DNA from 2 places in the Amycolatopsis sp. NPDC058278 genome. Region 2 is predicted to be linked to the other one. Evidence: riboswitches for the same ligand, from Rfam matches in the RefSeq annotation. Region 2 holds a riboswitch; the other holds the start of a gene.
What was found. A riboswitch is a leader RNA that binds a small molecule or an ion and turns the genes downstream of it on or off. The one in region 2 is predicted to bind S-adenosylmethionine.
Positions count from the first base shown of each region.

Region 1 (15,586 bases), on a different contig from region 2:
CGTGGGTGACGCCACGATCGGTGAGCACAGCAACATCGGCTGCTCCAGTGTGTTCGTGAACTACGACGGCGTGCACAAGCACCGGACCGTTATCGGGTCGTATGTCCGGTTGGGCGCGGACAACACCTTCGTCGCCCCGGTGCGCATCGGTGACGGCGCTTACAGTGGTGCGGGTGCCGTGATCCGCGAAGACGTCCCGCCGGGCACACTCGCGGTGTCGGCGCCGCCGCAGCGCAACATCCAAGGCTGGGCGATCCGGCGCCGGCCGGGTACGCCCGCGGCGGAGGCGGCCCAGGCCGCCCTCGACGCCGATTCAGCAGCAGGAACCGACGGGGAGTCGCCAGCATGAGTCCGAAGCAAGGGACGCCGAAGAAGAACCTGATGCTCTTCTCCGGACGCGCGCACACGGAGCTCGCCGAAGAAGTGGCCCAGCACCTCAACGTGACGATCACCCCGCAGACGGCGCACACGTTCGCCAACGGCGAGCTGTTCGTCCGGTTCGAAGAGTCCGTCCGCGGCACGGACGCCTTCGTCATCCAGGCGCACACCACGCCCATCAACGAGTTCGTGATGGAGCAGCTGATCATGGTGGACGCGCTCAAGCGGGCGAGCGCGAAGCGGATCACCGTGGTGATGCCGTTCTACCCGTACGCGCGCCAGGACAAGAAGCACAAGGGCCGCGAGCCGATCTCGGCGCGGCTGATCGCGGACCTGTTCAAGACCGCGGGCGCCGACCGGATCATGACGGTCGACCTGCACACCGCGCAGATCCAGGGCTTCTTCGACGGCCCGGTCGACCACCTGATGGCGCAGACCGTGCTGGCCGACCACATCAAGGCCACCTACGGCGACGCGGACATCACGGTCGTCTCCCCGGATTCGGGCCGCGTGCGGCTGGCCGAGAAGTGGGCCGCCCAGCTCGGTGACCGCCCGATCGCGTTCATCCACAAGACGCGCGACCCGGACAAGCCGAACCAGGCGGTGGCCAACCGCGTGGTCGGCAAGGTCGAGGGCAAGCTCTGCGTCCTGATCGACGACATGATCGACACCGGCGGCACGATCGTGAAGGCCACCGAGGCCCTGATCGACGAGGGCGCGGCGGACGTGGTCATCGCGACGACGCACGGCATCCTGTCCGACCCGGCCACCCAGCGGCTCTCGTCGTGCAAGGCGCGCGAGGTCATCGTGACGAACTCGCTGCCGATCCCCGAGGAGAAGCGGTTCCCGGGGCTGACGGTGCTGTCGATCGCCCCGATGCTGGCGGAGGCCATCCAGCAGGTCTTCGAAGACGGCTCGGTGACGTCGCTCTTCGACGGCAACGCCTGAGGTTCGAAGCGGAAAGCCCGCCTTCCCCGGCTTGGGGAGGGCGGGCTTTCCGCTGCGAACCTCAGTAAGCGACGGTGAAGCGCGCGCGGCGGTGCTTCGGCTGCTCGATCTCGTCGACGTAGGCGATCGCGAAGTCGTCGCCGCCGATGTGGGACTTGCCGTTCTCGTCGGTCAGCAGGACGTCGCCACCGATGCGGAACTCGCCCTTGCGCTCCCCGGGAGTCCACGCGCCGAACTCGGCCGCGGGGCTGACGTAGAACCAGTCGAGGCTCTCGGGCTGCTCGCGCAGCAGGCCGAGGACCTCGGCGTGGCTGCCGGCCTCGTCCTTGTACTCGGCCGGGAACTCCGGGGTGTCGAACAGCCGCGGGCCGCCCTCGGCCACGTGCAGGCTCGCCGCGCCGCCGACGAACGACAGCCGGACGCCGTTCTCGCTCGCGATCCGCGCCAGGGCCGGCACCGCGTCGATCAGCTTCTTGCCGTCGATCTCGCGGGCCGGGGTGGCCACCACGATGACGTCGGCGTCCTTCGCCAAGCCCGCCACGAACTCCTCGTCGTGCAGCGAGCCCTGCCGCTCGTCGACGCCCTCGGGCACCGAGCCGGCGTGGCGCGCCACCCCGACGACCTCGTGGCCGCGACGCAGCGCTTCGGCGCCGATCCTGCCCCCGGCGTACCCCGTCGCCCCGAAAACCACCAGCTTGGCCATGGAATCTCCTCGTCAGTCATCAGTCTGCACGACCGATGCTAGGAACGGGAGATCACCTACTTCAACGGAAGCAACACACCCGGGGGTAGGTGTCCAGGTCAGCCGCCGAGGCCGGCGAACTCCGCGGCCACCTTCTGCTTGACGGCGTCGACGTCCAGGCCCGCGCGGACCTCCGCCGTCGCGGTCGGCTTCGACAGCACCTGGTAGCTGGCCGTGCGGTTGGGCAGCTTGAACTTCACCCCGCAGGACAGCTGGATCGTCTTGTACGGCTCCGCGTCCCCGGCCGCCGTGCACGTCTGCGCACCGAGCGACTCGGCGCTGACCTCGACCGAAAGGGTGATGTGGATGACGCTCTTCTCCCCCGACGCCGGCGTGCCGACGACGCTGTTGGAGACGTCGACCGTCGTCGTGCAGGAGCCGACGAAGTCCTTGCAGTCGAGGTGGTCGTTGGTGACGAGGGCGCTGGCCTGCACCAGCCCCTCGAACGGCTGCCCCAGCCCGCCGACGGCGGCGTCGAAGTCGGTGTGGAACGTCTTCACCGCGTCCCCGGTGAGCGCGGCGACTCCGAACTCGGCGCCGTACTTCGGGCCGGCCTGCGGGTCGAGCAGCGCCGGGGCGAAGCTGACGACGCGGTTCGGCTTGGCCGTCGTGACGCGCAGGACGCTGGGCGCGGCGCCGAGCTGGTAGACCTCGGTGCCGTCCGGCAGCTTCGCCTTGACCGGCTCACTCGGCCGGTCGAGCCCGGTCAGCGCCTTGCGCAGCCCCGCGGCGAGGGCCGGCGGGGTGAGCCGGGCCGCCGGGTCGAAGGGCAGTTCGGAGCCGAGCGAGCGCACCCAGCTCGTGCCGAACTGCGTGCCCTCGTCGATGGCGTGCGCCTTCCAGTAGTCGGCGTCGGCCTGCAGGTAGAACTGGGCGGCGGCGGCCGTCACCTGGATGAAGCGGCCGTCCAGCGGCAGCCCGCCGATGGCGTAACCGCCGCGGGTGATCCGGAACTGCTGCTCGGCTCCCTGCACCGTGGACTTCAGCGCGATCGCCGGTGCTTGACCCAGCGCCGTGAGGGCCGCGTCGACCGCCGCGCGCTCCTCGGCGCGCCGGTCCGCCGTCGCCTGGTCGGCCGCGGAGACACCGGCGGTGCCCGCGACCGCCACCTGGCAGCCCGCCAGCAATCCACCCAGCAGCAGCACCGCTGCCACCTTGCTCCCTCGAGCCCGCATTTCCGCCCCCTGCTCTCCCGCTACCGAGCACACCTCGGCCGGCGTTGTCCCGCCACCGGATTTGTGTCGTCACGTACCGGGTTCCAGGAGGGTTCTAGCCTGGGCCGGGCCCCCGCCGCAACCCACCGTGATGAGGTTGGTTTACACTCTTGAGGTTGTCTCGGCGAGGTGGGGCCCTTCTGGGGTGCCCGGCGTGATCGACGCGGCGGCTCGAGTAGCCCCTGTCGTCGTGCACGCCCGGAAACTCGCCGCCGAAACTTCCTTGAACAGAACACATCGGCTTCCCCCGCCGCAGCATGCTGTCGTTGATTTGAAGGAGTGCCACACCGTGTCCGAGGTACGTCTGTCCGTCGAGCCGCGCACCGAGTTCGGCAAGGGCGCCGCGCGCCGCACGCGTCGCGCCGGCAAGATCCCCGCCGTCCTCTACGGCCACGGGTCGGACCCGCGGCACTTCGCGCTGCCGGCGATCGAGTTCGCCCGCGTCGTCCGCGAGAACGGCTCGAACGCCGTCATCACGCTGGATCTGGAGGGCGCGGTCGAGCTGGCGCTGACCAAGACCATCGTGGTCCACCCGCTGAAGAACTACATCGAGCACGTCGACCTGCTGGTCGTGAAGCGCGGCGAGAAGATCGTCGTCGACGTCCCCGTCGTCGTGACCGGCAACCCCGGCCCGGGCGGCCTGGTCAACCAGGACGTCGACACCCTGCAGGTCGAGGTCGAGGCGCTGCACATCCCGGAGCAGTTCGAGGTCTCGATCGAGGGCCTCGAGATCGGTTCCCAGGTGCTGGCCGGCCAGGTCGAGCTGCCCCAGGGCGCCACCCTGGTCACCGACCCGGAGTCGCTCGTCGTGGCCGTCAACGAGCCGCAGCGTGAAGAGGCCGGCGACGAAGCCGAAGCGGGCGAAGAGTCGGCCGAAGCCGCCGAATAACATCACCGCATGACCGAAGACCTGCCTGGGGCCGGCGAGCTGATCCTGCTCGCCGGCCTCGGCAATCCCGGACCCCAGTACGCCGGAAACCGGCACAACGTCGGGTTCATGGTGCTGGACGAGCTGGCCGCCCGCGTCGGCGGCAAGTTCAAGACGCACAAGACCGGCGGCGAAGTGCTCGAGGGCCGGCTGGCCGGCCGCCGCGTGGTGCTCGTGAAGCCGCGCTCGTACATGAACCTCTCCGGCGGTCCGGTGGCCGGCGCGGCGCGGTTCTACAAGGTCGAGCCGTCCGGCATCGTCGTGGTGCACGACGAGCTCGACGTCGACTTCGGCGCGCTGAAGCTGAAGCTCGGCGGCGGCGACAACGGCCACAACGGACTCCGCTCGATCACGAAGTCGCTGGGCACCCGCGACTACTACCGGGTGCGGTTCGGCATCGGCCGCCCGCCCGGCCGCCAGGACCCGGCGGACTTCGTGCTGAAGGACTTTTCGACGGTCGAGCGCAAGGAACTCCCGTTGGAGGTGGACCGGTGCGCGGACGCGACCGAAGCGCTGATCGGCACCGGCCTCGCGGCCGCGCAGAACTCCTTCCACGCGGGCTGACATGGGTGGCGAGGTGAAGCCATGACTCCGGACGAAGCCCGGTCGATCGCCTTCGGCAAACCCCGGTTCGGCCGTCGCGGCTACAACGAGGACGAGGTGGACGCCTTCCTCGACCTCATCGCGGAGGCGCTGGCCGGGCGGAACATCCTGACACCGGACGACATCCACTACGTCGAGTTCACGATCATGCCGGTCGGCATGCGCAGCTACGACCAGGCCCAGGTCGACCTGTTCCTCGACGAGGCCGAGGCCGCCCTGGTGGAGCTGCGCAACCCGCGGCCGGCGGCGGTCGAGGAGGAGCGGCGGCCGCAGGGCCCCCGGAAGTGGTTCGGGCGCAGCTGACGCTTCAGGTGGCGCGGGCGAAGAACCCGGATGTCACCCTGTGAACCCGGCCACACAGCGCTGCGTAGCGCAAGCTCACCCGAAGGCGGGCGTGAGGCCGCCCGTCGGGGTGAGGTTGGGGGCAGCCCCTTTCGGGCAGCCTGTTCACGGGTTAGGACGGTGTACGGGAGTTCGCACCCGCCCCATCCCGGAATCGGAGAGTTCCATGTCGTTCACCGTCGAAGACCTCGCCGACGTCACCTTCGGCAACGCCCCGATCGGCCGCCGTGGTTACGCGAAGCACGAGGTGGACGCGTTCGTCCGGCGCATCGCCAAGACGCTCGCCGACGAGGACGACCTGACCGCCGCCGAAGTGCACCACGTGATGTTCGCGAAGCCGCTGATCGGCAAGCGCGGCTACGACGAGCGAGAGGTCGACGAGTTCCTCGACGCGGTGGAGCACCAGCTCGCCGCCCGCACCGGCCAGGCCCCGGACCTGCCCGGCGCCCGCACGGCCCCGGAGGCCACGGCCGAGCGCGCCACCCCGCCGACGCTCCGCGCGGTGCGCGTCCAGCAGCGCTGACCCTCGATCAGGCGTCGGCGTTCTTCTTGATGCGGTCGGCGAACTGCTGGGCCGTCGCCGCGCGCTTGACTTTGCCCGACGGCGTCTTCGGCAGGCTGCCCGCCGGGAGCACGACCACCGCGTACGGCCGCATGTCGACGGCGTCCCGGACGCGGGCCGACACCTGCTTCATCAGGTTCTTCTCGGCCTCGGCGTCCCCCGCCAGCTTCGACTCGACGACCACCGCGAACCGCTCGCGGCGGCTGCCCGCGTCCAGCCGGACCGCCACCGCGTTGCCCGCGCGCACGCCCTCGACCGAGGTCGCCGCGCGCTCGATGTCCGTCGGGTACAGGTTGCGGCCGCCCATGATGATCACGTCCTTGCGGCGGCCGCAGATCACGATCTGGCCGTCCACCAGGTAGCCGAGGTCGCCGGTGTTCAGCCACCCCTCGGCGTCCTGCGTGTCGAGCGGCCCGTCCATGGTCAGGTAGCCGGGCGTCACGGCCTCGCCGCGCAGCCGGATCTCGCCGACCTCGCGCTCGCCGACCCGCTCGCCCGCGTCGTTGACGATCTCCGCTTCCAGCCCGTCGAGGGGCCGGCCGAGCAGCGCGAACGACCGGACGCCGTCGGTGCCGCGCCGCGGGTCGCCTTCGGGGACGGGCACCGCGCGGTTGTCCGCCTCGAGCGCGTCGGCCTCGACGACGTCGAGGGTGAGCCCGGTGAACAGCGGCGCGAACGACACGGCGAGCGTCGCTTCGGCCATGCCGTAGGCCGGGAAGACGCACTCCGCCGGCATCTTGAACCGGGCTCCGGCGTCCACGAAGGTCTGGACAGCGGTCTCGTCGATGGGCTCGGCGCCGTTCAGCGCGATGCGCAGCTTCGAGAGGTCGTAGGCGTCATCGGAGTCGACGCGGGCCATCCGGCGCCCGACGATGGCGTACGCGAAGTTCGGCGCCGCCGTTGTGGTGCCGTGGTACTTCGTGATCAGCTCCGGCCAGATCAGCGGCCCGGACAGGAATTCGACCGGCGTGATCTTGACCAGCTCGACGCCGAAGGTCATCGGCACGGTCAGGAAGCCGACCATCCCCATGTCGTGGAACGTCGGCAGCCACGACACCATCACGTCGACGTCGAAGTCGAACTCCGCGCGCTCGACCATGGCCTTGACGTTGGAGTACAGGTTCCCGTAGGTGATCCGCACGGCCTTGGGGTCGGCGGTCGAGCCGCTCGTCAGCTGCAGCAGCGCGGTGTCGCCCTCGTCGGTGGTGACGACGTCCGGCAGCGGTTCGGCGGCGGCCAGCTCGGTGATGAGCTTGAACCCGATGCCCTTCTGCTCCAGCACGGGCGCCAGCTGGTCGAACGGCTCGCCCAGCAGCACGAGGCCGGAGCCGATCATCCCGAGCACCCGCACGGTGTCCTCGGCCCATTCGGCGAGATCGGTGCGCGGGGTCGGCTGGTGCAGCATGGTGACGCTGCCACCGGCCAGCCAGACGGCCTGCACGGTCGGCGCGATCAGCACCGGCGCGGCGGCCAGCACCCCGACCGCCGTCCCGCGCTCGAACCCGCCCGCGACGAGCCCGCCGGCGATCCGCCGGGCTTCTTCGTGCACCTCGGCCCAGGTCCGCCGGACCGGCTCCTTCGGCTCCCCGGTGACCATGCCACGCTGCTGACCTCGCTCCGTCGCGGTGGCGACGAGCGTGTCCACGAACCTGCTCATGGCTGGAACATTACTGTCTCGGCGTCAACGTCCGCCGAGCAAAGCGGAAACCGGCCCCCGCAGCCAGCTGTCCACCTGGCGTTGCACGGGGGTGGTCGAGCCACACGAGCACGTCGAGGCGGGCTGTCATCCGTTCCCGGACTTCTTCGCCCTGCCACTCGATGGCCCAGACGTCGCCGTCCAGGAAGCCGAGCACCTCGGCTTCCCACGTCTCCCGCACGGTCCAGCCGGGCCCGAGGTAGAAGGATTCGAGTGACACGTACGGCACCCCAAGCGCTCGCACAGGGTCGGCACCAGGGTGGACTTGCCCGATCCCGCGGGCCCGGCCACCGCGATCCGCCGGAGCTGCCGCACGCCGAGGGGCTCGTCCGGCCCGAGGAGCCTGGTCACTCCAGCAGCTCGGACGTTTCCAGCCAGCGGCCCTCGACGTCCTCGATCTCGCCCTGGACGCCCTTCAGCTGCGCGTTGAGCTCCATCAGCTTCGCCGGGTCCGTCGCCGCTTCCAGCAGGGCCGAGTGGAGCTTCTCCTCCTTCGCGTGCAGCTGGTCGAGCTTGCGCTCCAACCGGCCGAGTTCCTTCTGCGCCGCCCGCAGATCCGCCGCCGACTTCTTCGCCTCGGTCTTGGCCGCCGTCGGGGCCGTCGCGGCCGCCGGTTCCTTGGCGAGGGCGCGGCGGTTCAGGTACTCCTCGATGCCGCCCGGGAGGTGGGTGATGCGGCCGTCGCCGAACAACGCGACGATCGTGTCGCACACCCTTTCCACCAGGTAGCGGTCGTGGGACACCACGACCATCGTGCCCGGCCAGCCGTCGAGGAGGTCCTCCAGCTGCTGCAGCGTGTCGATGTCCAGGTCGTTCGTCGGCTCGTCGAGCAGCAGCACGTTCGGCTCGGCCATCAGCAGCCGGCACAGCTGGAGCCGGCGCCGCTCGCCGCCGGAGAGGTCCGCGACCGGGGTCCACTGGCGTGCCTGCGGGAACCCGAGCTTCTCGCCCAGCTGCGACGCCGTCATCTCCTGCTTGCCGAACACCACGCGCCCGGCCACCTGCTCGATCGCCTGCAGCACGCGCAGGTCGCCGGGCAGGTCGTCGAGCTCCTGGCGCAGGTGCGCGAGCGCGACCGTCTTGCCCTCGACCCGGCGGCCGGTCGAGCCCTCGACGTCCCCGCCGAGCAGCTTCAGCAGCGACGTCTTGCCCGAGCCGTTGATGCCCACCAGGCCGATCCGGTCGCCCGGGCCGATCCGCCAGGTGACGTGGTCGAGCAGCGTCCGCTCGCCGACCCGGTAGGTCGTGTCTTCCAGCTCCAGCACGGTCTTCCCGAGCCGCCGCTTCGCGAACGCCTGCAGTTCGACGGAATCCCGCGGCGGCGGGACGTCGGCGATCAGCGCTTCGGCCGCCTCGATGCGGTAACGCGGCTTCGACGAACGCGCCTGCGGGCCGCGGCGCAGCCACGCCAGCTCCTTGCGGGCCAGGTTCTGCCGCTTCTCCTCGGCCGTCGCGGCCAGCCGCGCCCGCTCGGCGCGCGCGAAGATCCAGTCGGCGTAACCACCTTCGTACTGCTCGACGCGGCCGTTCGCGACCTCCCACGTCAGGGTGGCGACGGTGTCGAGGAACCACCGGTCGTGCGTGACGACCACGACCGCGATCCGCCGGTTCAGCAGGTGGTCGGCCAGCCACTGGACACCTTCGACGTCCAGGTGGTTGGTCGGCTCGTCGAGGACGACGAGGTCGAGCTCGCCGGTCAGCGCGGCGGCCAGGGACACTCGGCGCCGCTCACCGCCGGAGAGGTTCGCGGTGGGCGTTTCGAGCCCGATCGCGGTGATGCCCAATCCGTCCACAATGGATCGGACGCGCGCGTCGGCGGCCCATTCGTGCTCGGCTCCGTAGCGTTCGAGCACCACTTCGCCGACCGTGCTGCCGTCCGGGAGCTCGGTCCGCTGGGTGACCACGGCCATCCGCAGTCCGCCGACGTGGCTCACCCGCCCGGAATCCGGCTCGGCGAGTCCGGAAAGGACTTCCAGCAGGGTGGTCTTGCCGCCGCCGTTGAGGCCGACGACGCCGATGCGCTGCCCGGCCGCGACGCCGAGGGAAACGCCGTCCAGCAGTGGCTTCACCCCGTAGGACTTGCTCACCGACTCGAGATTGACCAGGTTGGCCATCCGTTCAGCCGATCCTCTCCACGATGACGAACCGGGTCGCCACGACCATGGTCGTGTCGTCCACGGTGAATTCCGGATCTTCCAGCGCGGCCCGCATTTCGGCGCTCTGCCAGTACTGCGTGTGGCCGGCTCGCCACTCGGCGACGCTCTTGTCGCCTTCGCCCTCGTCGAGCGCGTGCTGCAAGTCCACTTCGGACAGCGGCAGCACGCGCACCTCGGTGGTCTCGAGGATCGCGACCCCGACGCCCGCCGAGTCGATCATCAGCTCGCGCTCGCCGACGACGGGCAGTTCTTCGCCGTACTTCTCGTATTCGGCGACCAGGCCGGTGGTCGACGTCTTCTCCCCGCGCAGGATCGCCGCGACCAGCTTGTCGCGCAGCGGACCGGGGAACGCGAACTCGGCGTGCTTCACGCGTGCACCCGCGGCGGTGCCGGGCGCGGCGCGTCGTCCCCGCCGACGACGCGGGCGCCGGGGACCGGGCCGTGGGCCACGCGGACCGTCCGGCACACGCCCGCGCCCGACAGCTCGGCCGCGACCTCCACCGCCGACTGCGCGTCTTCGCAGAGGAACGCGCACGTCGGGCCGGAGCCGGACACCGTGCCCGCGAGCGCGCCCGCGTTGACGCCCGCCCGGAGCGTGCGGCGCAGGTCGGGCCGCAGCGAAACGGCGGCCGCCTGGAGGTCGTTGCCCAGCAGCAGGGCCAGCTGGCGCGGGTCACCGGAGGCCAGCGCCTCGACGACCGGCGTGTGCGAGCCGATGCGGGGCGGGTTGCCGGCCGCGCGCAGGCGGTCCAGTTCGCCGAACACCTTCGGCGTCGACAGCCCTTCGGCGGCGAAGGCCAGCACCCAGTGGAACGTGTGCCGCGAAAGCACCGGGACCAGCTGCTCACCGCGGCCGGTGCCCAGCGCGGTGCCGCCGTAGAGCGCGAACGGGACGTCGCTGCCCAGCCCGGCGGCGATTTCGGCCAGCTCGTCGCGGGTGACGTCGAGGTTCCAGAGGCTCGCCAGCCCGACGAGCGTCGCCGCCGCGTCGGCGCTGCCGCCCGCCATGCCGCCGGCCATCGGGATGCCCTTGCGCAGCACCACCCGGACCTTCGGTTCACCGGTGCGGCCGACGTGCTCGGCCAGCGCTTCGACGGCCCGCCAGGCCAGGTTCTCGGGGCCGGTCGGGACCGAACCCTCCCCCTCGCCGTAGACCTCGATGCCGGGCTCTTCGGTGACCGCGACGGTCACCTCGTCGGTCAGCGACAGCGCCTGGAACACGGTCACCAGCTCGTGGTAACCGTCTTCGCGCAGGTCGTCGACCGACAGGTGCAGGTTCACCTTGGCCGGGACCCGGACGGTGACTGGGGGCGGAACTACGGCGAGCACCCGACCAGCCTACGTGCCCACGGAAACGCCCCGATGCGACCTGCGCATCGGGGCGCTGCTGTGGCAGCCGTGGCTTCGCCCCGGGCCGGGGGCTCCGCCACCCGGAACCCCCGAAAACCCGGTCAGTCAAGCAGCCGCGACACCCTGCGGACCGCGGGCGGTGTACGTCACATGGCCACCGCGCTCGGCGACCCACGCCAGCGCCGCGTCGGCCCGCTCGCCGCGGACGCCGAGGCGGAAGCGGCCGACCGGGGTGTCGCCGATGCGGGTCAGGCCGCCGCCGATGGTGGCGAACTCGACGTCGAAGCGGCCCGCGGCCTCGGGCAGCAGCGCGCCGACCGAGGCGAAGCCGACCAGCACGACGTCGGCCGAGCGGTCGTAGCGCGCCGCCTGCGAGCGGACGGTCTCGATGGCCGGCAGCAGCGCCTGCGCGGTGCGGCTGGCCGGGTTCGAGATCAGGTCGAGAACCGTGCCGCGCTCGACGACCGTGCCGTCCTCCAGCACCGCGACGTCGTCGCAGACCCGGCGGACCACGCCCGCGTCCGGCGTCGTGATGACGACGGTGGTGCCCAGCTCGGAGCGCGCCCGGTCGAGAACGGCGAGCACCGCGCCGGCCTCCTCCGGGTCGACGCCGGCGGTCGGGTCGTCGGCGAGCAGCACGGCGGGAGCCGCCGCCAGGGCCTTCGCGACCGCGACGCGGCGCAGCTGACCGGCGGACAGCTCGCCGGGACGCTGCGCGGCGCGCGGGGTCAGGCCGACGAGGTCCAGCAGCGAGCCGACCCGGCTGCGGCGCTGCGGGCCGTCGACGCCGAGCTGCTCGAGCGGGGAGGCGATGTTGCCGGCGATGGTGCGCTCGGCGATCAGCTCCGGCTTCGTCGAGACGACGCCGAGCTGGCGGCGGATCTCGCGGAGGCGGCGGCCGTCGAGGGTTCCGGTGTTGAGGCCGTCGAGGCGGACGACGCCGCGGTCGGGGCGCTCCTGCAGCGCGATGCACCGGGCGAGGACGGACTTGCCGGACCCGGCGGGGCCGACCACGCCGAAGAGCGAGCCGGCCTGGACGTCGACGCTCACGTCCCGGAGCGCGATGACGGAGTTTCCGTTGGTGGCAAAGGTTTTGGACAGGTTTTCGACGGTGATCACGAAGGCTCCAGAAAACGGGGTGCGCGCATGGCGGCACCCGGCCGCAAGCAAGTTCCGTCCTGTTCGGACGGTGCGTGAAGAAGAGGTGGACCGGCTACGACAAGCTCAGTTGGAGCGTCGACATGCGGTCACGGAGCGGCGGCCTTCGTCGACAACGCGACGCTTGGTCAGGAGCAGGGGGCGAGCTACCCTCTTCATCGAAAACGGCCTCCATCGGTCCTGGCGGTAGCACCTGCCCTGTGGAGGGTGGTTGCTGCGACTTCGGCGAGCCAGGTCTCTCAGTCGCTCGGGATGGACGTACTGAGTAAAACCGATCCCGAGGAGCGAACGCAAGCCTGTTGGCCCAGATCACACGAGTGGCGGTGTCCGAATGGCGGGATCGGGGCCGATGGGGGCCTTTTTCACCCTTCCACTGTGGAGTTTGAACGCTGTGGATCGCTAACGCGCGGCGGCGATCCGGGCGAAGTCGTGCACGCCGAGCTGTTCACCGCGGGTCCGGGGGTCGATCCCGGCCGCCGTCAGCAGCTCGCCGGCGCGCTCGGCCGAACCCGCCCAGCCCGCGAGCGCGGCCCGGAGCGTCTTCCTGCGTTGTGAGAACGCGGCGTCCACCAGGCCGAAGAGCAGGTCCCGGTCCTCGGACGCCGTCGTGTCGCCGCGTTCGAACGCGACGAGCGCGGAATCGACGTTCGGCACCGGCCAGAACACCGAGCGTGGCACGGCGGCGACCTTGCGCGCGGAGCCGTACCAGGCGAGCTTGACGCTCGGCACGCCGTAGATCCGGCTGCCGGGGCCGGCGGCCATCCGGTCGGCGACCTCGGTCTGCACCATGACGAGCCCGGACTTCAGCGAAGGCACTTCGGCCAGCAGGTGCAGCACGACGGGCACGGCGACGTTGTACGGCAGGTTGGCGACGAGCGCGGTCGGCTCACCCAGTTCCTCCCGGGTGACGCGCATGGCGTCGGCGCCGACGACGGTGAGGTTCCCCGCGGCCTCGGGCCCGCGTTCGGCGACGGTCTTGGGCAGCCGCTCGGCGAGCTTGGGATCGATCTCGACGGCGACGACGCGGGCGCCGGTGGCGAGCAGCCCGAGGGTCAGCGACCCGAGCCCCGGCCCGACTTCGAGGACGACGTCACCGGGGGCGACGTCCGCCAGCTCGACGATCCGGCGGACGGTGTTGGGATCGTGCACGAAGTTCTGCCCGAGCTTCTTCGTCGGCCGCACGTCGAGTTCGGCCGCCAGCCCGCGGATCTCGGCAGGTCCCAGCAGTTCAACCACCGGGCGAGCCTACTTGACCGCGGAACTCGCGTGATCGGCGGCGGAACTCGCGTGATCGAGCGCGGAACTCGCGTGATTGAAGGCGGAACTCGCGTGACTGGAGGGACGACACGCGTGATGGGGAGGACGACACGCGAAACGGCCCCCGTCCACGTGGGACGGGGGCCGTTCGGGAAAGCGTCAGGCCTTCTTGCCGCAGACCGGCCAGGCGCTGTAGCTGCCGCCGCGGCCGGCCTTGACCTTCTCCGCGACCGCGATCTGCTGCTCACGCGAGGCCTGGTTCGGCAGCGCGGCGTACTCGTCGCCGCCGTAGGCGTCCCACGTGCGCTTGTCGAACTGGAGGCCGCCGTAGTAGCCGTTGCCGGTGTTGATGGCCCAGTTGCCGCCCGACTCGCACTGGGCGATGCGGTCCCACGCGGAGCCGTCGCCGATCTCCGGGTTCGGGGCCTGCTTGGAGCCGACGTGGACGATCTTCGGCTTCGGCTGGGTGATGACCTTCTCGGAGATGCTCTCCCGGCCGACCTCTTTGCCGTTCTTCTGCGTGACCTTGTAGGTCACTTCCTTTTCGCCGGGCGTGCCGGGGTCCTCGACCTGCGTCTTGCCCTTGGCCAGGTCGGGGTCGTCGACGCGCTGCTCGGGCGGGTCGATGCTCTCCTTCTGCTTGACCGTCGAGACGCCGGTGCGGCTGATGTGCACCTCGGCGCCGTCGGTCAGCTTGACGTCCAGGCCACCCTCGGCCTGGTCCTCCGGGCCCAGGGTGAGCTTGTACTCGCCCAGGAACTCCTTCGTCGTGACCGCGGTCGTCTTCACCTGCTTCGGCGCGTTGGCACCGTCGTACAGGGTGATGTTCTTCAGGGTCTTGATCTCGACGGTCGCGCCCTGCAGGGGCAGCTCACCGTCCTTCGGCATCGACATCCACGTGCCGGGCTTGTCCATGCCGGCCATGCCGAGCTGGGACAGCGCGTCGCCGAGGTGGGTCGCGCGGACCCAGGAGGTGTGCTCCGCGCCGTCGACGATCATCTTCAGCTGGCGGCCGCGCTCGAGCTTGATGACCCCGCCGTCGCCGACCTCCGCCTGCGGGGACGGGGACAGCGAGTCGTGCGCGCCGACGGACAGGCCCGCGTCCTCGAGCACCTCGCCGACGGTGTCGCCGAAGGAGTGCACGGTCTGCTGGTGGCCGTCGACGTCGACGGTGATGCTCTTGTTCATCGCCAGCGCGGCCGCGCCGCCGCCGGCGACGCTGATCATGACGCTGAGGACGGCGCCCTTGAGGAACCGGCGCTTCCAGATCTTGGTGGTCTCGCGCAGACCCTCGTCCAGCGAGGCCCGTTTGGCCTGCGGGGACATGGTCCGGTCCTCGTCGAGCCCGTCCGGGATGACGATCGGCGGCAGGAACGTCGTCTCGGCGTTGATGAGCCGGATCAGTTCGTCGACGTCGACGTCGATCTCGGCCATCATCGCGTCGGCGTCCGGGCCGAGCGCGGCGAGGATGTCCTGCTGCGTGATGTTCGGGTCGTCGGAGAAGTCGAGCTGGCCGTACGCAGTGTTCTCGAAATCGCGCTCGAGGACGGCCGCGGAGCGCGCTCCAGCCTGTCTGCTACCTGTCACCGGGTCGTTCCCTTTCCCAAGACATCGTTCGGGGCGACGTCTTTACGTCTGGGCCCGCAGCCGGCGCCATCGTCACGGTTCCGGGCCGTACCGCTCCCGGTTCCGCTTCCCCGACGTGCACTGACGTGACTGTGGGCGTAACAGTCGGCAACTGCATGCGCAGTACCGACCGGCACGATCACGGGACAGTAACGGGTCGCGGCGGGTTGCGCAAACACCCCCCGGAGTGTCGTGATCTGGGTCACTCCATCAGGTGGACGAGCGGGGAACCCGGTTGTCGCAATGCGTTCAACCCGTTGTGACACTGGGGAGTCGGTAGATCCGCTCCGCGGTGGTCCGGACCGATTCGGCGACTTCGTGGACAGCTTCGCCCCTGAGCGCCGCGAGGTGACGGACGGTGTAGGCGGCGCCGAACGGCTCGTTCGGCCGCCCACGGAACGGGTGGGGGGTCAGAAACGGCGCGTCGGTCTCGACGAGGTACTGCCCGGATGGGCAGAGGCGGGCCGCGTCGTGGAGGCCTTTCGCGTTCTTGAACGTGACGGTGCCCGCGAAGGAAAGGACATATCCCGCGTCGACGCACTTGCGGGCCATTTCCGCGTCCCCGGAAAAACAATGGAAGATTACGGCATTCGGCGCACCCTCTTCGGCCAAGATGCGCAGCACGT
Region 1 is NZ_JBHVXZ010000064.1:40,852-56,437, reverse strand. Features, by position in the region: partial or broken gene glmU (bifunctional UDP-N-acetylglucosamine diphosphorylase/glucosamine-1-phosphate N-acetyltransferase GlmU) at 1-349, shown strand, start outside; gene ACFVYA_RS29455 (ribose-phosphate diphosphokinase) at 346-1,326, shown strand; gene ACFVYA_RS29450 (NAD(P)-dependent oxidoreductase) at 1,388-2,029, opposite strand; gene ACFVYA_RS29445 (hypothetical protein) at 2,128-3,222, opposite strand; gene ACFVYA_RS29440 (50S ribosomal protein L25/general stress protein Ctc) at 3,572-4,171, shown strand; gene pth (aminoacyl-tRNA hydrolase) at 4,181-4,774, shown strand; gene ACFVYA_RS29430 (DivIVA domain-containing protein) at 4,796-5,116, shown strand; gene ACFVYA_RS29425 (DivIVA domain-containing protein) at 5,322-5,678, shown strand; gene ACFVYA_RS29420 (fatty acyl-AMP ligase) at 5,686-7,374, opposite strand; gene ACFVYA_RS29415 (hypothetical protein) at 7,385-7,633, opposite strand; gene ACFVYA_RS29410 (ABC-F family ATP-binding cassette domain-containing protein) at 7,761-9,527, opposite strand; gene ACFVYA_RS29405 (ASCH domain-containing protein) at 9,532-9,939, opposite strand; gene ACFVYA_RS29400 (4-(cytidine 5'-diphospho)-2-C-methyl-D-erythritol kinase) at 9,936-10,898, opposite strand; gene ACFVYA_RS29395 (methionine ABC transporter ATP-binding protein) at 11,025-12,038, opposite strand; SAM riboswitch class I at 12,246-12,336, opposite strand; gene rsmA (16S rRNA (adenine(1518)-N(6)/adenine(1519)-N(6))-dimethyltransferase RsmA) at 12,477-13,313, opposite strand; gene ACFVYA_RS29385 (transglycosylase family protein) at 13,494-14,921, opposite strand; gene ACFVYA_RS29380 (TatD family hydrolase) at 15,210-15,586, opposite strand, start outside.
Region 1: another riboswitch for S-adenosylmethionine. It lies ahead of ACFVYA_RS29395 (methionine ABC transporter ATP-binding protein); the one in region 2 lies ahead of ACFVYA_RS09220 (aminotransferase class V-fold PLP-dependent enzyme).

Region 2 (15,586 bases):
GGGGTGCGGTGCTCGCTTCGACCGACGCGGCCGCGGTGTTTTCGGTGCTGCGCACGGCCGGGATCGGCAAGCGGCTCACCGGCGCGCTCGAACTCGAGTCGGGCATCAACGACGCGCCGGCTTACATCGCCGTCGTGGTGCTGGCCGAAGGCACCACTGTGGACTGGACGCTGCCGCTGCTGGTGGTCTACGAGCTGACGGCGGGCCTGGTCATCGGGCTGGCCTTCGGCTGGCTCGGCGGCTTCGCGCTGCGCCGGGCCGCGCTGCCGGCGACCGGCCTGTACCCGCTCGCCACGGTCGCGGTGTGCGTCGTCGCGTACTCGTCCGGGCAGCTGCTGCACGCGTCCGGGCTGCTCGCCACCTACGTGGCCGCGCTGGTCCTCGGGAATTCGCGGCTGCCGCACCGGTCGGACACGCTGTCGTTCGCCGAGGGGCTGGGCTGGCTGGCGCAGATCGGGCTGTTCGTGCTGCTGGGGCTGTTCGCGTCGCCGGGCCGGCTGCTCGACGCGATCGTGCCGGGCCTGGTCGCGGGCGCGGTCGTGCTGCTGCTGGCGCGGCCGGTTTCGGTCCTCCTGGCGATGCTGCCGTTCCGGCTGCCGTGGCGCGAACAGGCGTTCCTGTCGTGGGCCGGGCTGCGCGGGGCCGTGCCGATCGTGCTCGCCATGATCCCGCTGTCGCAGGGCCTGCCGGGCGCGCAGCGGCTGGTCGACGCGGTGTTCGTGCTGGTGGTGGTCCTGACGCTGGTGCAGGGGGCGACGCTCGGCCCGCTCGCGCGCCGGCTCGGGCTGGCCAAGAAGTCCGAGCCGCACGAGATCGAGGTCGACTCCGCGCCGCTGGACGAGCTGGGGGCCGAACTGCTGCAGGTCCGCATCCAGCCCGGCTCGAAGATGCACGGCGTCTACCTGTCCGAGCTGCGGCTGCCCATCGGCGCGACGATCAGCCTGGTCGTGCGCGACGGCACGGGTTTCACGCCGCAGAAGACCAGCCGGCTGCAGGAGCACGACCAGCTGCTGGTCGTCACGACGAGCGCCGTCCGCGACGCGGCCGAACGCCGGCTGCGCGCCGTCGACCGGGCCGGGCGCCTGGCTCGCTGGAAGGGCGAATCCGGCCGCTGACGGAAATCTTCCCTGTAGTCCCTCTTTTGGCTTAAGGTCCGCTCGATCGAGTGAACTTTGGCGCCAGAGGAGTCATGCGGTGAACCTTTCCGTGCGGGCGGCGAGCTTGGCCGCCGCGGTCGTTTCGGCCGTAGGCCTCCTCGCGCCTCCGGCGTCCGCCGAAGCCTTTCCGTCGCTCGCCTTGCCGTTCGAGGCGGGCCAGCAGGTCTACTCGGCGGGCATCCACTCCGACGACGGCGGCACCGGCGTGCGGAACGCCATCGACTTCAGCCCCGCCGACGGCACGGTCCGCGCGTCCCTGGCCGGCACGGTCCACCTCCAGCACTGCGCGGGCGGCGACTGGGTGACGATCGATCACGCCGGCGGCCGGCGGACCGGCTACTACCACCTGGAGGGCATCCGGGTCACCGACGGTGAGCAGGTCGAAGCCGGCACGGTGCTGGGTTCGACCGGCAACGCCCTCCCGTGCGGCGGCAGCAGCACGGGCGCGCACGTGCACTTCACGCTCTGGACCCTCCCGGACGCGGCGGCGGGCGACTGGGACGGAGTGGCGTTCGCCCGCATTTCGACAACACTCGCGACGGCCCTGGGCGAGCCGATCAACGGCAAGACCCTCGGCGGCTGGAGGTTCACGGAGGGGGCGGAGCAGTACTCGGGCACCGCGACGCACCTCGCGGACGAAGCGGTGGTCCAGCTGCCGGGCCGCTTCCGCGCGAGTCCCTGACGCCGCCGAGCGCGCACAGCGGGTGCTTTCGGCTGTGCGCCATCGCGCCTCGCCGCCCGCCGCCCGCCTCGCCGACCGCCCGCCCGCCCCGCCGACCGTCGCTGCTCGCCGCCTTGCCGCCTTGCCGCCCCGTCGGCCGCCCCGCCCCGCCGGCCGGCCCGCCGGCAGGGCGGGGCAGGCGCTGCCCGCCGCCTCGCTAGTCCGCCCGCCCCGCTCGTCGCCGCCTCGCACTGCCCCGTCCCGCCGCCCCGCCCGCCACCGGAGTTGCCGTGCCGCGGCGCGCTCCGGCCGCACCGGCCGTCACCGTCTGTGAGCGGCGTCTCAGAATGTGAGGCGGGGGTTGGCCACGGGCCGCGTTCTCGGTTACCTTCTGGCTCAGGTCATGAGTGCCAGCGCGAAGCCCCGGCTTGCTGGCCGGCAACCCTCCTACCGCGGTGGGGTGCCCCGGGTGAAGACCGGGCCGGTCGCGCCGTGCGACGGGCAAGCGCGGGCCCCTCGCCGGGGTCCCCCGGATCGCCGAGGAGGCACCCCGATGACTCTCGCCATCGACCGCACCCCGCTCGAAAGCCGCGAAACCGCCGAAACTCCCGAAACCGCCGCCATTCCCGCCGTCGCGGGGGCGGCGCTGCGGGTGCCGCTGGTGACCGGCGGGGACATCGGCTACGCCAACCTCGACCACGCCGCGAGCGCCCCGTGCCTCGATGCCGTCCGCCGGGCCGTCGACGAGTTCCTGCCCTGGTACGCCAGCGTCCACCGCGGGGCCGGCTTCGCGTCGCAGGTCTCCACCAAGCTCTACGAGCGCACCCGGGACACCCTGCGCCGCTTCGTCGACGCCCGGCGGACCGACACCGTCGTCTTCACCCGCAACACCACCGACTCCTTCAACCTGCTCGCCCGCAGCCTGCCGCGGCACACCACGGTGATCGTCTTCGACACCGAGCACCACGCCGCGCTGCTGCCGTGGCCGGGGCCGAACGTCCGGCGGATCCCGACCCCGCGCACCCGCCTCGCCGCGGTGTCCGCTGTGGACGAAGCGCTCGCGGACGCCCCGCAGGGACCGCGGCTGGTCGTCGTCACCGGAGCGTCCAATGTGACCGGTGAGCTGCTCCCGGTGGCGGAAATCGCCGCCGTGGCGCGGAAACACGGCGCCCGCATCGCGCTCGACGCCGCCCAGCTCGCCCCGCACCGCCGGATCTCGCTCAGGGAACTGGACGTCGACTACGTCGCTCTGTCCGGCCACAAGCTGTACGCGCCCTTCGGCGCGGGCGCGCTGATCGGCCGCGCCGACTGGCTGCGCGCCGCCCGGCCGTACCTCGCCGGCGGCGGCGCGACCAAGCTCGTCACCGAAGACGCCGTCGTCTGGAACACCGGTCCGGAGCGCCACGAAGCCGGTTCGCCCAACACCGTCGGCGTGTACGCGCTCGGCGTCGCGTGCGAGACCCTGAGCCGGAACTGGGACGCCGTCGAGGCGCACGAACAGGCCCTGCTCACCCGGCTGCGCAAGGGACTCGGCAGCGTCCCCGGCTGCGCCGAGCTGCGGTTGTTCGACGCGCCGGTCGACCGGGTCGGCACGGTCAGCTTCGTCGTCGACGGCTTCGACCCCGGGTGGCTCGCCGCGGTGCTGTCCGCCGAGTACGGCATCGGCGTCCGCGACGGCGCCTTCTGCGCCCACATCGCGGCCAAGCGGCTGATCGGCGTCACCGGCGGCGACGGCCAGCAGGCCGTCCGCGTCAGCCTCGGCCTCGGCAGCACGGAGGAACACGTCGACCGCGTGCTCCTGGCGCTGCGGCAAATCGTCGCTCGCGGAGCACGCTGGGAATACGCGAAGGTGGACGGCCGCTGGGCGCCGGTGGCCGACCCGCGGGAGCTGCCGCCGTTCTGCTGAGCGCTAGCCTGGACCGATGGGGAGAGGGCAGCGTTTCTGGTTTCCGCTGGCACTGCTGGGGTTCGCCGAGATCGGCCTGGCGGCGGTGCAGCTGGTGGCCCGCCGCAGCCGGGCCGAAAGCGAGTCCGCGAACCTCCTCATCGGACCGTACTCGGTCCCGCCCGGCGTGACCGAGCACAGCCAGGCGTATCAGTTGCCCCTGGATGATTTCCGCAGGGTGGAAAGCGGCCTGCCGGCCGGGCCCGCGTGGCTGGTCGCGCTCGGCGTGGTGCTCGCCGGCACGGCCGTCTGGTACGCGCTGGCCCTGCGGCCCGTCCGCACCGGGCGGTTCGTCCTCGGCACGGTCTCCGCGCTGCTCGCCGTCCCGCTGCTCGACCTGGTCGGGTCCTGGCAGTTCCGGCTCGACGAGGGGCTGCGCGGCCCGCTGCTGGCCACGCTCGGCCTGCTGGTGCTCGCCGCCTACGAGCGCAGCGTGTTCCTCCTGGTCACCACGGTCGCGTTCGCCCTGGTCGCCGTAGTGCTCTCGGCGGACATGGCGGGCGTGCTGATCTCGGCGGTGATCCTGCTCGCCGTCGCCTTCGTCGCCCTGCTGCGGGGAAACCCGCGCCCGATACCCTGACGCGATGGGGAGTTCCGTCCGGTCCTGGTTCCCGTTGGCCGCGCTGGCGTTCGCGCTGCTCGTGATGGTGGCCGCCGAGCTGGTCCCCGCCGCCGGTCCGCAGGGCTACCCGCTGATCCAGGGACTGCACGGCCTCGGCACCGGCGGAGTCGGTGGCACCGGCTATCCGGAGTCGCAGTTGTCGGGGGTCGCGTACGCGACCGCGGTCTCGGCCGACGCGGTGCCTTCGGCGAGGCTCGGCTGGCTCGCGGGTCTCGCCTGCGTGGTGCTCGCCGTGGCGGGCTGGTACTGGCGGGAGCTGCGCCGGGCCGCCACCCCGCCCAGGCCCGGCCGGTTCGTGCTCGGCACGCTCGGGGCGCTCGCCGCCGTCCCGCTGCTCGACCTGGTCGGCCTCCTGCAGTTCCGGCTCGGCGGCGACGTCCGCGGCGCCCTGCTGGCGACGCTCGGCCTGGTGCTGCTGGCCGGCTACGAGCGCAGCTGGTTCCTGCTGGCCGTCGCCGGGGTGTTCGCGCTGGTCGCGACCGCGTTCCTGCCCCCGGTGCCCGGCACGCTCGCCGCGGCGGGCGTGCTGTTCGCGGCCGCCTTCGCCGTCCTCCTGCGACCGCGGCCGGACGGGCCCGACACGGCCTGACCAGTGCCGTGGACAATGGACCGGTGAGCACCGAGCCCAGCCACTCCGAACCCGACACCACCGCGCCCGCCGATGCGGTGCCCGATCCGGCCGCCGACGCGCCCGAGAACCCGGAGGTCCCGGCGAAGCCGCTGCTGCCCAAGCGGCGGGTCGGCTGGGTCTTCGCGGTCGCCGTCGTGTTCTGGGCCATCGACCTGGTGACGAAGAACCTGGTCGTCGCCGACCTGGAGGGCAAGGAGCCGGTCAAGATCCTCGGCGGGCTGATCTACCTGCAGGTGATCCGCAACCCCGGTGCCGCGTTCTCGATGGCCACCGGCATGACGTGGGTGCTCGCCCTGGTCGCGCTGGCCGTCGTCATCGCGATCATCTGGCTGGCGCGGCGGCTGCGGTCGATCGGCTGGGCGATCGGCCTCGGCCTCGTGCTCGCCGGCGCCACCGGCAACCTGACCGACCGCATCTTCCGCGCGCCCGGCGGGCTGCAGGGCCACGTCGTCGACTTCATCTCGGCGTTCGCCCCGAACGGCAAGGGCTTCGCGATCTTCAACATCGCCGACTCCGCGATCTGCGTCGGCGGCGCCCTGATCGTGCTGCTGTCGCTGCTGGGCAAGGACTACGACGGCACGTCGACCAAGGACAAGAAGACGGCCGAAGCGCCGGAGCAGCCGGAGGAGCAGGCGTGAGCTCGCGGATGCTCCCGGTGCCCGACGGGCTCGACGGGATGCGGGTCGACGCCGGCCTCGCCAAGCTGCTCGGGCTGTCCCGCACGGTCGTCGCCGAGCTCGCCGAATCCGGGGACGTGCTGCTCGACGGCCGTCCCGCGGGCAAGTCCGACCGCCTCTCCGGCGGCGGCCTCCTGGAAATCACCCTGCCGGAGCCGGCGAACCCGGTCCAGATCGTCGCGGAGCCGGTCGCGGGCATGCAGATCCTGCACGACGACGACGACATCGTCGTGATCTCGAAGCCGGTCGGCGTCGCGGTGCACCCGAGCCCGGGCTGGACCGGCCCGACCGTCGTCGGCGGCCTCGCCGCGGCCGGCCTGCGCATCGCGACCTCGGGTGCGGCCGAGCGCCAGGGCGTGGTCCACCGGCTCGACGCGGGCACCACCGGCGTGATGGTGGTGGCCAAGAGCGAGCACGCGTACACGGTGCTGAAGCGCGCGTTCAAGGAGCGCACGGTCGACAAGGGCTACCACGCGATCGTCCAGGGCCACCCGGACCCGATGCGCGGCACGATCGACGCCCCCATCGACCGCCACCCGCGCCACGACTACAAGTTCGCGGTGGTCCAGGGCGGCCGCCCGAGCGTGACGCACTACGAAGTCGTCGAGGCGTTCCGGGCGGCGTCGCTCGCGCACATCAAGCTCGAAACCGGGCGGACGCACCAGATCCGCGTCCACTTCTCGGCGCTGCGGCACCCCTGCGTCGGCGACCTGACCTACGGCGCCGACCCGGTCCTGGCCCGCCACCTCGGCCTGAGCCGGCAGTGGCTGCACGCGAAAACGCTGGGATTCGCCCACCCCGCGGACGGCCGCTGGGTCGAGTTCGAGTCGGAGTACCCGGACGACCTGGCGAAGGCACTGGAAACCCTGCGCGACGAAAGCTACTAGTCCTCGATCGACCAGGTCAGCGTGCGCTCGTCCGGCTCCGGCCGCGGGCTCCAGCGGACCGAGACCACGCGCGTGGCGTCCGGGAGGACGTACACCGTGTGGCCGCCCAGCGTTTCGCCCGGTTTGACGCCGATCTTGTGCGGTGGCCGGGACGTCAGCGACACCGGGGCCTTGCCGATCGCCTGGCCGTCGGCGGCGAGCAGCTCGAGGTAGTTGTCCGGCAGCGACGCGAACGGGATCGAGCCGCGGTTGGTGATCTCGGTGTGCACCACCACCGCACGTTCACCGGCTTCCAGGCGGTACCCGGCCGCGCTGAACAGGTAGTCGGCCGGGTCCTGGACCTCCAGCAGCTGCACCGACAGCTGCTCGCCCTCCAGGCCCTGGGTCTCCATGACCTCGCCGAGCCTGCCCTGCTTGCCGGCGGCGGGCCCGCTCGGCCGGGCGGGTTCGTCGCCGCGGGCCCACGACGCCGTCTGCGGCACGCCCCACGTGCTCACGGCCGGGTCGAGCGGCACCGGCGGCGGCGTGAACGGCCGGGCCGGGCGCGGCGGCTGCTGCGGTGGCGGGCCGGGGTAGCGCCCGGACGGCGTCCCCTGGACGTGGTACGGCCCGGACGGCGTGCCCTGGACGTTGTAGGGCCCCGAAGGCGCGCCTTGCACGGTGTACGGCCCCGACGGGGCGCCCTGGACGGTGTACGGCCCCGAAGGCGTCCCTTGGACGGGCGGGGGCATCGGCGGGGCAGGCTGCTGCGGCACGGGCTGCGACGGCGGGGGGAACTGCGGCCGGTTCGCCCACGACGGCGGGGCGCCGGCGATGGCCGCGCGCAGGCCGTTCGGGTCGCTCTCGACGCCGACGAGCAGGGGGAGCCCGCTGCCGGAGAGGGCGACCAGCCGGTAGGCCACCTCGCGGGGATCCATGCCGACCTTGGCCGCCAGCTCGTGCACCGCCGCCTTGCCGAGGTCGGCGAGCGCGGCGAGCAGGCGGGTATCCACGGGATCGGTCACGGCCACATCGGAAACGCTACCGCCTGGCCGGTCCGCGCTGCCCGAGGCCGTCCGCCCCCGGCGAACGGCACGGGCGTTTTCTGTCGGTGATCTCCGTTAGGGTCGGCCGTGAGCACATCAGCCGAAGCTGGGGGTCCTGCCATGACCGCGGTCACCGAACTCGCCGACGAGTTCGTCGAAGCGCTGTTCGCCGCCGATCCGCTGACGCCGGCGCTGCTGGGCCTGCGTCCGGCGGAGCCCGGCCTCGCGGACCTGTCCGCCGAGGCCGAGCGGGCGTTCCGGGGCCGGCTCGAGCAGTTCCTCGACCGGGCCCGCGCGCTGGAGACCGAGGACCTCCCGGCCGAGGACCGCGTCACGCGCGAAGTGCTGATCACCACGGCCGAAAACCGCATCGCGGCGATCGACAGCCGGATGACCGAGTTCACCGTCACCGACCTTTCCGTCGGGATCGCGGCCGGCCTGCTCACGGCGTTGCCGATGACGACGGTGACGGCGGGTGAGACCGCGGAGGCCCAGCTCGGCCGGCTGGCCGCGATCCCGGAGCACCTGCGCCAGGCCGCGCGGCGGCACGCCGCCGGCATCGCCGACGGCCTGCTCCCGGTGACCCACCTGGTCGACGCCGCCGTCGCGCACCTCGACCGCTACCTCGCCGACGCCGGCGCCGACCCGCTGCGCCGCCAGCCCGCCCCGGACGAGGAGTTCGAGCGGCGGCGGGAGGAGCTGCTCGCCGACGTCGTCCGCCCGGCCTTCGCCGGGTATCGGGAGTTCCTGGTCACCGAGGTGCGGCCGCACGGGCGCCCCGCGGACCGGCCCGGCCTGTCGTGGCTGCCGGGCGGGGACGAGACCTACACGCGGTTGGCGCGGATGCACACGACCACCGGGCTCACCCCGGAAGAACTGCACCGGATCGGCCTCGACACCATCGAGGCGCTCGCCGCCGAGTACCGCGAGCTGGGGCTGAAGGTGTACGGCACCGACGACCTCGCCGAGATCTTCACGCGCCTGCGCACCGACCCGGCGCTGCGCTGGCGCAGTGCGGACGAGCTGCTGGAGACCGCCCGCACGGCCGTCGCCCGCGCCGCCGCCGAAGCCCCGAAGTGGTTCGGCCGGATCCCGGAGCAGCAGTGCACGGTCGAAGCCGTGCCGGCGGAGGTCGCGCCCGGCGCGCCTCCGGCGTACTACCTGCGCCCGGCCGCCGACGGCTCGCGGCCGGGGATCTACTTCGCGAACACCCACGAAGCCACCGAGCGGTTCCGGCACATGGCCGAAACGACCGCGTTCCACGAAGCCGTGCCGGGCCACCACTTCCAGCTCAGCATCGCGCAGGGGCGCACCGAGCTGCCGCTGCTGCGCCGCGTCGGCATGTTCAACGCCTACATCGAGGGCTGGGGGCTCTACAGCGAGCGCCTCGCCGACGAAATGGGGCTCTACTCCGACGACATCGCCCGGCTCGGCATGCTGGCCGGCGATTCGCTGCGGGCGGGCCGGCTGGTGGTCGACACCGGGCTGCACGCGCTGGGGTGGAGCCGGCAGCAGGCGGTCGACTACCTGCTGGAGCACACACCGGCGGCGCGCGCCGAGGTCGAGTCCGAGGTCGACCGCTACATCGCCTGGCCGGGCCAGGCGCTCGGGTACCTGGTGGGGCGGCTGGAGATCCAGCGCGCCCGGGCCCGCGCCGGGCAGCGGCTCGGCTCGCGGTTCGACGTCCGCGCGTTCCACGACCTCGTCCTGGCCGGCGGCCCGCTGCCGCTCTCGGTGCTCGCCACCGTCGTCGACGAGTGGGTGGCCGGGCACGGCGACACCGTCGACGGCCTGGCGAGCGAGCTCGTCGAGCTGTCGTTCGAGCAGGAGCCGTTGCACCCGTCGGTCCTCGGCCTGCCCGGCGACCACGACCGGCTCGCCGACCAGACCAGGCAGGCGCAGGAGCGCTTCCGTGCCGCGTACACGGGCATCGCCGCCCGAGCGCGGGCGTTGACCACCGACGGCCTGACACCGGAAGAAGCCGTCACACGCGAGGTCGTGATCGCCTCCGCCGAGGTCGAGGCCGACCGGCTCGGCGCGCGGACCGCCGATCTCGCGGTCAGCGACGGGCTCACCTCGCCCGCCCTCTCGCTCCTGATGTACCTGCCGTTCTACCGGCTGGACGACGAAAAGAAGGCGCGCGGCTACCTGGCCCGGCTCGGCGCGATCGAGCCGTTCCTCGCGGACCTGGCCGAGCGGCAGCGCGAGAGCCTGGCCGAAGGCCTGGTGCCGCCGGCGTACCTGGCCCGCGTCGGCGTCGAGTACCTCGACCGCTACCTCGGCGCGCCGGAGAGCGACCCGCTGAAGGTGGGCACGACGGCGGCCGTCGAGGGCTTCGACGCCGAGCGCGACCGGCTGCTCGCCGAGGTGGTCCACCCGGCGTACGCGCGGTACCGGGACTTCCTGCGCACGGAGGTGGAGCCGGCCGGGCGGCCCGACACCGCCCCGGGCATCTCCCACGTGCCGGGCGGGGCCGAGCGGTACGCCGCGCTGATCCGCGCGGAGACGACCACCGAGCACACGGCGCAGGAGCTGCACGAAACCGGGCTGGCGCTGATCGAAAAGCTCGCGGAGGAGTACCGCGAGCTGGGCGCGAAGGTGTTCGGCACCACCGAGCTCGCCGAAATCTTCGAGCGCCTGCGCACCGATCCGGCGTTGCGCTGGCGGGACGGCGAGGAGCTGCTGTCCGCGGCCCGGGACGCCATCGCACGGGCCGAAGCCGTGGCGCCGCAGTGGTTTTCGCGCATCCCGGCGGAGAAGTGCGAGGTCGCGCCGGTGCCCGAGGCCGACGCGGCGAGCGGCACGATCGCGTACTACCTCCAGCCGTCGCTCGACGGTTCCCGGCCGGGCACCTACTACGCCAACACCCACGAGGCCGGCAAGCGGCCGCGGTTCACCAGCGAGGCGATCGCGTTCCACGAAGCCGTGCCGGGCCACCACTTCCAGCTCAGCCTGGCCCAGGAGCTGCGGGACCTGCCGCTGCTGCGGCGGATCGGCATGTTCAACGCCTACGCGGAGGGCTGGGGCCTCTACGCCGAGCGGCTCGCGGACGAGATGGGCCTGTACTCCGACGACGTCTCGCGGCTCGGCATGCTCACGCAGGACTCGATGCGGGCGGGCCGGCTGGTCGTCGACACCGGGCTGCACGCGCTGGGCTGGAGCCGGCAGCAGGCGATCGACTTCCTGATCGACAACACGCCGATGGCGCCGCTGGAGATCGAAGCGGAGATCGACCGGTACATCGGCTGGCCCGGGCAGGCACTCGGCTACATGGTGGGGCGGCTGGAGATCCAGCGGCTGCGCGCCGAAGCCGAGCGAAAACTGGGTGAGCGCTTCGACATCCGCGGGTTCCACGAAGTCGTGCTCGGCCACGGCATGCTGCCGCTGTCCGCGCTCGCCAAGGTGGTCGCGGACTGGGTGGCCGGCCGGCTCGACACACCCGGCGGCCTGGCCGACGAGCTGGTCGCGCTGGACTTCGAACGGCAGCCGCTGTACCCGTCGGTGTTCGGCCTGCCCGGCGACCACGACCGGCTGCCCGATCCCGGTGCGGAGGCCGTGGCCCGGCTCCGCGCCGGCTACCTCGCGATCGCCGCGCGGGCCGAGGCGCTCGACCCCACCGGGCTGCCGGCCGCCGAGCGGGTCACCCGGGAAGTCGTGCTCTCCCAGGCCAAGTCCGCCGTCGACGAGATCGACTCCGGCCGCGCCGACATCTCGGTCAGCGACGGGCTCGGCGCGCCCGCGCTGCAGCTGCTGCTCTACCTGCCGCAGACGGTCCTGGACGACGAGCCGAAGGTCCGCGGCTACCTGAGCCGGCTGGCGGGCCTGGGCGGCTACCTCGACGCGCTGATCGACCGGCAGCGCGCGGCGGTGGGCGAAGGGCTGGTGCCGCCCGACTTCCTGGTGCGCATCGGCGTCGAGTACGTCGACCGCTACCTCGCCGCGCCGGAGAGCGACCCGCTGCGGGTGACGCCACCGTATGCGCTCAACGGCTTCGAGGCCGAGCGCGATCGCCTGCTCGCCGAGGTGGTCCGGCCCGCGTACGCGCGTTACCGCGCCTTCCTGGCCGACGAGGTCGCGCCGGTGGCCCGGCCCGAGACGTCGCCGGGCATCGGTGCGCTGCCGGGCGGGCCGGAGCGGTACGCCGCGCTGATCCGCGTCGAAACGACCACCGAGCGCACGGCGCAGGACCTGCACGAAACCGGGCTGGCGCTGATCGAAAAGCTCGCCGGGGAGTACCGCGAGCTGGGCGGGAAGCTGTTCGGCACCACCGATCTCGGAGAGATCTTCGACCGGATCCGGACCGACCCGGCGCTGCGCTGGCGGGACGGCGAGGAGCTGCTGGCCGGCGCCCGGGCCGCCATCACCCGCGCGGAAGCCGTGGCCGCGCAATGGTTTTCGCGGGTGCCGGAGCAGAAGTGCGAGGTCGCGCCGGTACCGGCGGCCGAGGCCACCAGCGGCACGATCGCGTACTACCTGCGGCCGTCGCTCGACGGCACGCGCCCGGGCGTCTACTACGCGAACACCCACGAAGCGGAGAAGCGGCCGCGGTTCACCAGCGAGGCGATCGCGTTCCACGAAGCCGTGCCGGGGCACCACTTCCAGCTGTGCCTCGCCCAGGGCCTCACCGACCTGCCGCTGCTGCGCCGGATCGTGCACGTCAACGCCTACGGCGAGGGCTGGGGGCTCTACGCCGAGCGGCTGGCGGACGAGATGGGCCTGTACTCCGACGACGTGTCGCGCCTGGGCATGCTGACCCAGGACTCGATGCGGGCGGGCCGGCTGGTCGTCGACACGGGCCTGCACGCGCTCGGGTGGAGCCGGCAGCAGGCCGTCGACTACCTCGCCGAGCACACGCCGATGGCCCGGCTGGAGATCGAGGCGGAGATCGACCGGTACGCCGCCGATCCCGGCCAGGCGCTGGGCTACATGGTGGGGCGGCTGGAGATCCAGCGGCTGCGCGCCGAAGCCGAGCAGGCGCTGGGCGCGGCGTTCGACATCCGCGAGTTCCACGACGTCGTGCTGGGCAGCGGCACCCTGCCGCTGCCGGTGCTGTCGGGCGTGGTCGCCGAGTGGGTGGCGCAGCGCCGTGACACGCCGGAGAAGCTCGCCGACGAGTGCCTGGAGCTGATGTTCGAGGCGGAGCCGCTGTACCCGTCGGTGTACGGCCTGCCGGGTACGCACGACAAGCTCGCCGACCAGACCGCCGAAGCCGCCGCCCGGTTCCGCGCCGGGCTCACCGGCGTCATCGCGCGCGCCGAGGCGATCGACCCGGCCGGGCTGACCTCGGCCGAGCGCGTCACCCGGGACGTCGTGATCTGGCAGGCCCGCACCCGGATCGACCTGCTCGACTCCGGCCGGGCCGACATCGCGGTGAGCGACGGGCTGGACGCACCGGCTCTCAAACTGCTCACGGAGCTGCCGCAGACGATCCTCGACGACGACGTCAAGGTGCGCGGCTACCTGAGCCGGCTCGCCGCCATCGGCACCTACCTGGACCAGGTGACCGAGCGGCAGCGGGCGGCGCTCGCCGAGGGCCTGACGCCGCCGGAGTTCCTGGCGCGCATCGGCGTCGGTTACGTCGAGCGGTACCTCGCCGCCCCGGAGAACGACCCGCTGAAGGTGCCGGTCCGGGGCCGGGAAGCCGAGCGCGACCGGTTGCTGGCCGAAGTCGTGCGGCCGGCCTACCGGCGGTACCGGGACTTCCTGGCCGACGAGGTCGTCCCGGTGGCCCGGCCCGAGACGTCGCCGGGGATCGGCGACCTGCCGGGCGGGCCGGAGCGCTACGCGGCGCTGATCCGGGCCGAGACGACGACCGAGCGCACCCCGCAGGAGCTGCACGACACCGGCTTGGGGATCATCGAGCGGCTGGCGGGGGAGTACCGCGAGCTGGGCGCCGAGCTGTTCGGCACGACCGACCTCGCGGAGATCTTCGAGCGGATCCGCACGGACCCGGCCCTGCGCTGGCGGGACGGCGACGAACTGCTGGAGTCCGCCCGCGCCACGATCAGGCGGGCGGAAGCCGCGGCGCCCCAGTGGTTCTCGCGGGTACCGGAGCAGCGGTGCCGGGTCGCCCCGGTGCCCGAGGCGGAGGCCGAAAGCGGCTCGATCGCCTACTACATCGAGCCGTCGCTCGACGGTTCGCGGCCGGGCACGTACTACGCCAACACGCGCGAGGCGGACCAGCGGCAGCGGACGCTGAGCGAGTCCGTGGCCTTCCACGAAGCCGTGCCGGGCCACCACTTCCAGCTGGCGCTCGCCCAGCAGCTCACCGGCGTGCCGATGCTGCGCCGCATCGGCATGTTCAACGCGTACGCGGAGGGTTGGGGGCTGTACGCCGAGCGGCTCGCGGACGAGATGGGGCTGTACTCGGACAGCACCGCGCGGCTCGGCCTGCTGACGCAGGATTCGATGCGCGCGGCGCGGCTGGTGGTGGACACGGGCCTGCACGCGCTGGGCTGGAGCAGGCAGCGGGCGGTCGACTACCTGGTCGAAAACACGCCGATGGCCCGGATCGAGATCGAGGCGGAGGTCGACCGGTACGCGGGCCTCCCGGGGCAGGCGCTCGGCTACATGGTGGGGCGCCTGGAGATCGAGCGCCTGCGCGCCGAGGCCGAGCAGGCGCTGGGCGAGGCCTTCGACATCCGCGAGTTCCACGACACGGTGCTGGGCAGCGGAACCCTGCCGCTGCCGGTCCTGGCGGACGTGGTGGCCGACTGGGTGACGGCGCGGGCCGTCCGGGACGAGGAGTGAACGTGACCTGGCTCGACCTTGCCGACGACACGCCGTTCGGCCTGGACAACCTGCCCTACGGCGTCTTCTCCGTCGGCGGCGCGCCCGAGCGGCGGATCGGCGTGCCGGTCGGCGATCAGGTGCTCGACCTGACCGCGGTGGCCGCCGGGACCGCCGCCGCGTTCGCTCCGCTGCTCACCTCCGGAGTGCTCAACCCGCTGCTCGCGGCCGGGGCCGCCACCTGGCGCGAAGCCCGCGAGAGCGTCACCGAGTGGCTGACCGAACCCCGCTACGCCGATCAGCTCCGGCCGCACCTCGTGCCCCTGGCCGAGGTGACCACGCACCTGGCGTTCGAGGTCGCCGACTACGTCGACTTCTATTCCAGCGAGCACCACGCCCTCAACGCCGGCAAGATCTTCCGCCCGGACGCGACCGAGCTGCCGCCCAACTGGAAGCACCTGCCGATCGGCTACCACGGCCGGGCCGGCACCGTCGTGGCGTCCGGCACGCCGGTCGTCCGGCCGCACGGGCAGCGCAAGCCCCGCAACGCCGACACGCCGTCGTTCGGGCCGTCGCAACGGCTGGACATCGAGGCGGAGGTCGGGTTCGTCGTCGGCACTCCGTCCGTCGCGGGCACGCGGGTGTCCACAGCGGACTTCGCGGACCACGTGTTCGGCGTCTGCCTCGTCAACGACTGGTCGGCGCGCGACATCCAGGCCTGGGAGTACCAGCCGCTGGGCCCGTTCCTGGGCAAGTCGTTCGCGACGTCGGTGTCGCCGTGGATCGTCCCGCTGGCCGCGCTGGAGCACGCGCGCGTCGACGGGCCGCCGCAGGACCCCGAGCCGTTCGAGTACCTCCGGACCGGCGAAAAGTGGGGCCTGGACCTGGCGCTGGAGGTCCGCCTCAACGGCCACCTGGTGTCGAGCCCGCCGTTCGCGACGCAGTACTGGACGGCTCCGCAGCAGCTGGCGCACATGACGGTCAACGGCGCGAGCCTGCGCACGGGCGACCTCTTCGCCTCGGGCACGGTGACCGGCCCGGAGCGTGACCAGCGCGGCTCGTTCCTGGAGCTGGCCTGGGGCGGCCAGGAGCCGCTGGAGCTGCCCGGCGGCGTGACGAGGACGTTCCTCGAGGACGGCGACGAAGTGGTGATCAGCGCGACCGCGCCCGGCCCGCGCGGGACGCGCATCGGCTTCGGGGACGTGCGGGGTACGGTGGTTCCCGGCTAGCCTAAGCGGACGCTTAGCACGGG
Region 2 is NZ_JBHVXZ010000013.1:62,336-77,921, forward strand. Features, by position in the region: gene ACFVYA_RS09210 (potassium/proton antiporter) at 1-1,115, shown strand, start outside; gene ACFVYA_RS09215 (M23 family metallopeptidase) at 1,195-1,839, shown strand; SAM riboswitch class IV at 2,218-2,332, shown strand; gene ACFVYA_RS09220 (aminotransferase class V-fold PLP-dependent enzyme) at 2,372-3,724, shown strand; gene ACFVYA_RS09225 (hypothetical protein) at 3,741-4,343, shown strand; gene ACFVYA_RS09230 (hypothetical protein) at 4,348-4,974, shown strand; gene lspA (signal peptidase II) at 4,971-5,654, shown strand; gene ACFVYA_RS09240 (RluA family pseudouridine synthase) at 5,651-6,580, shown strand; gene ACFVYA_RS09245 (AsnC family protein) at 6,577-7,590, opposite strand; gene ACFVYA_RS09250 (DUF885 domain-containing protein) at 7,726-14,355, shown strand; gene fahA (fumarylacetoacetase) at 14,352-15,563, shown strand.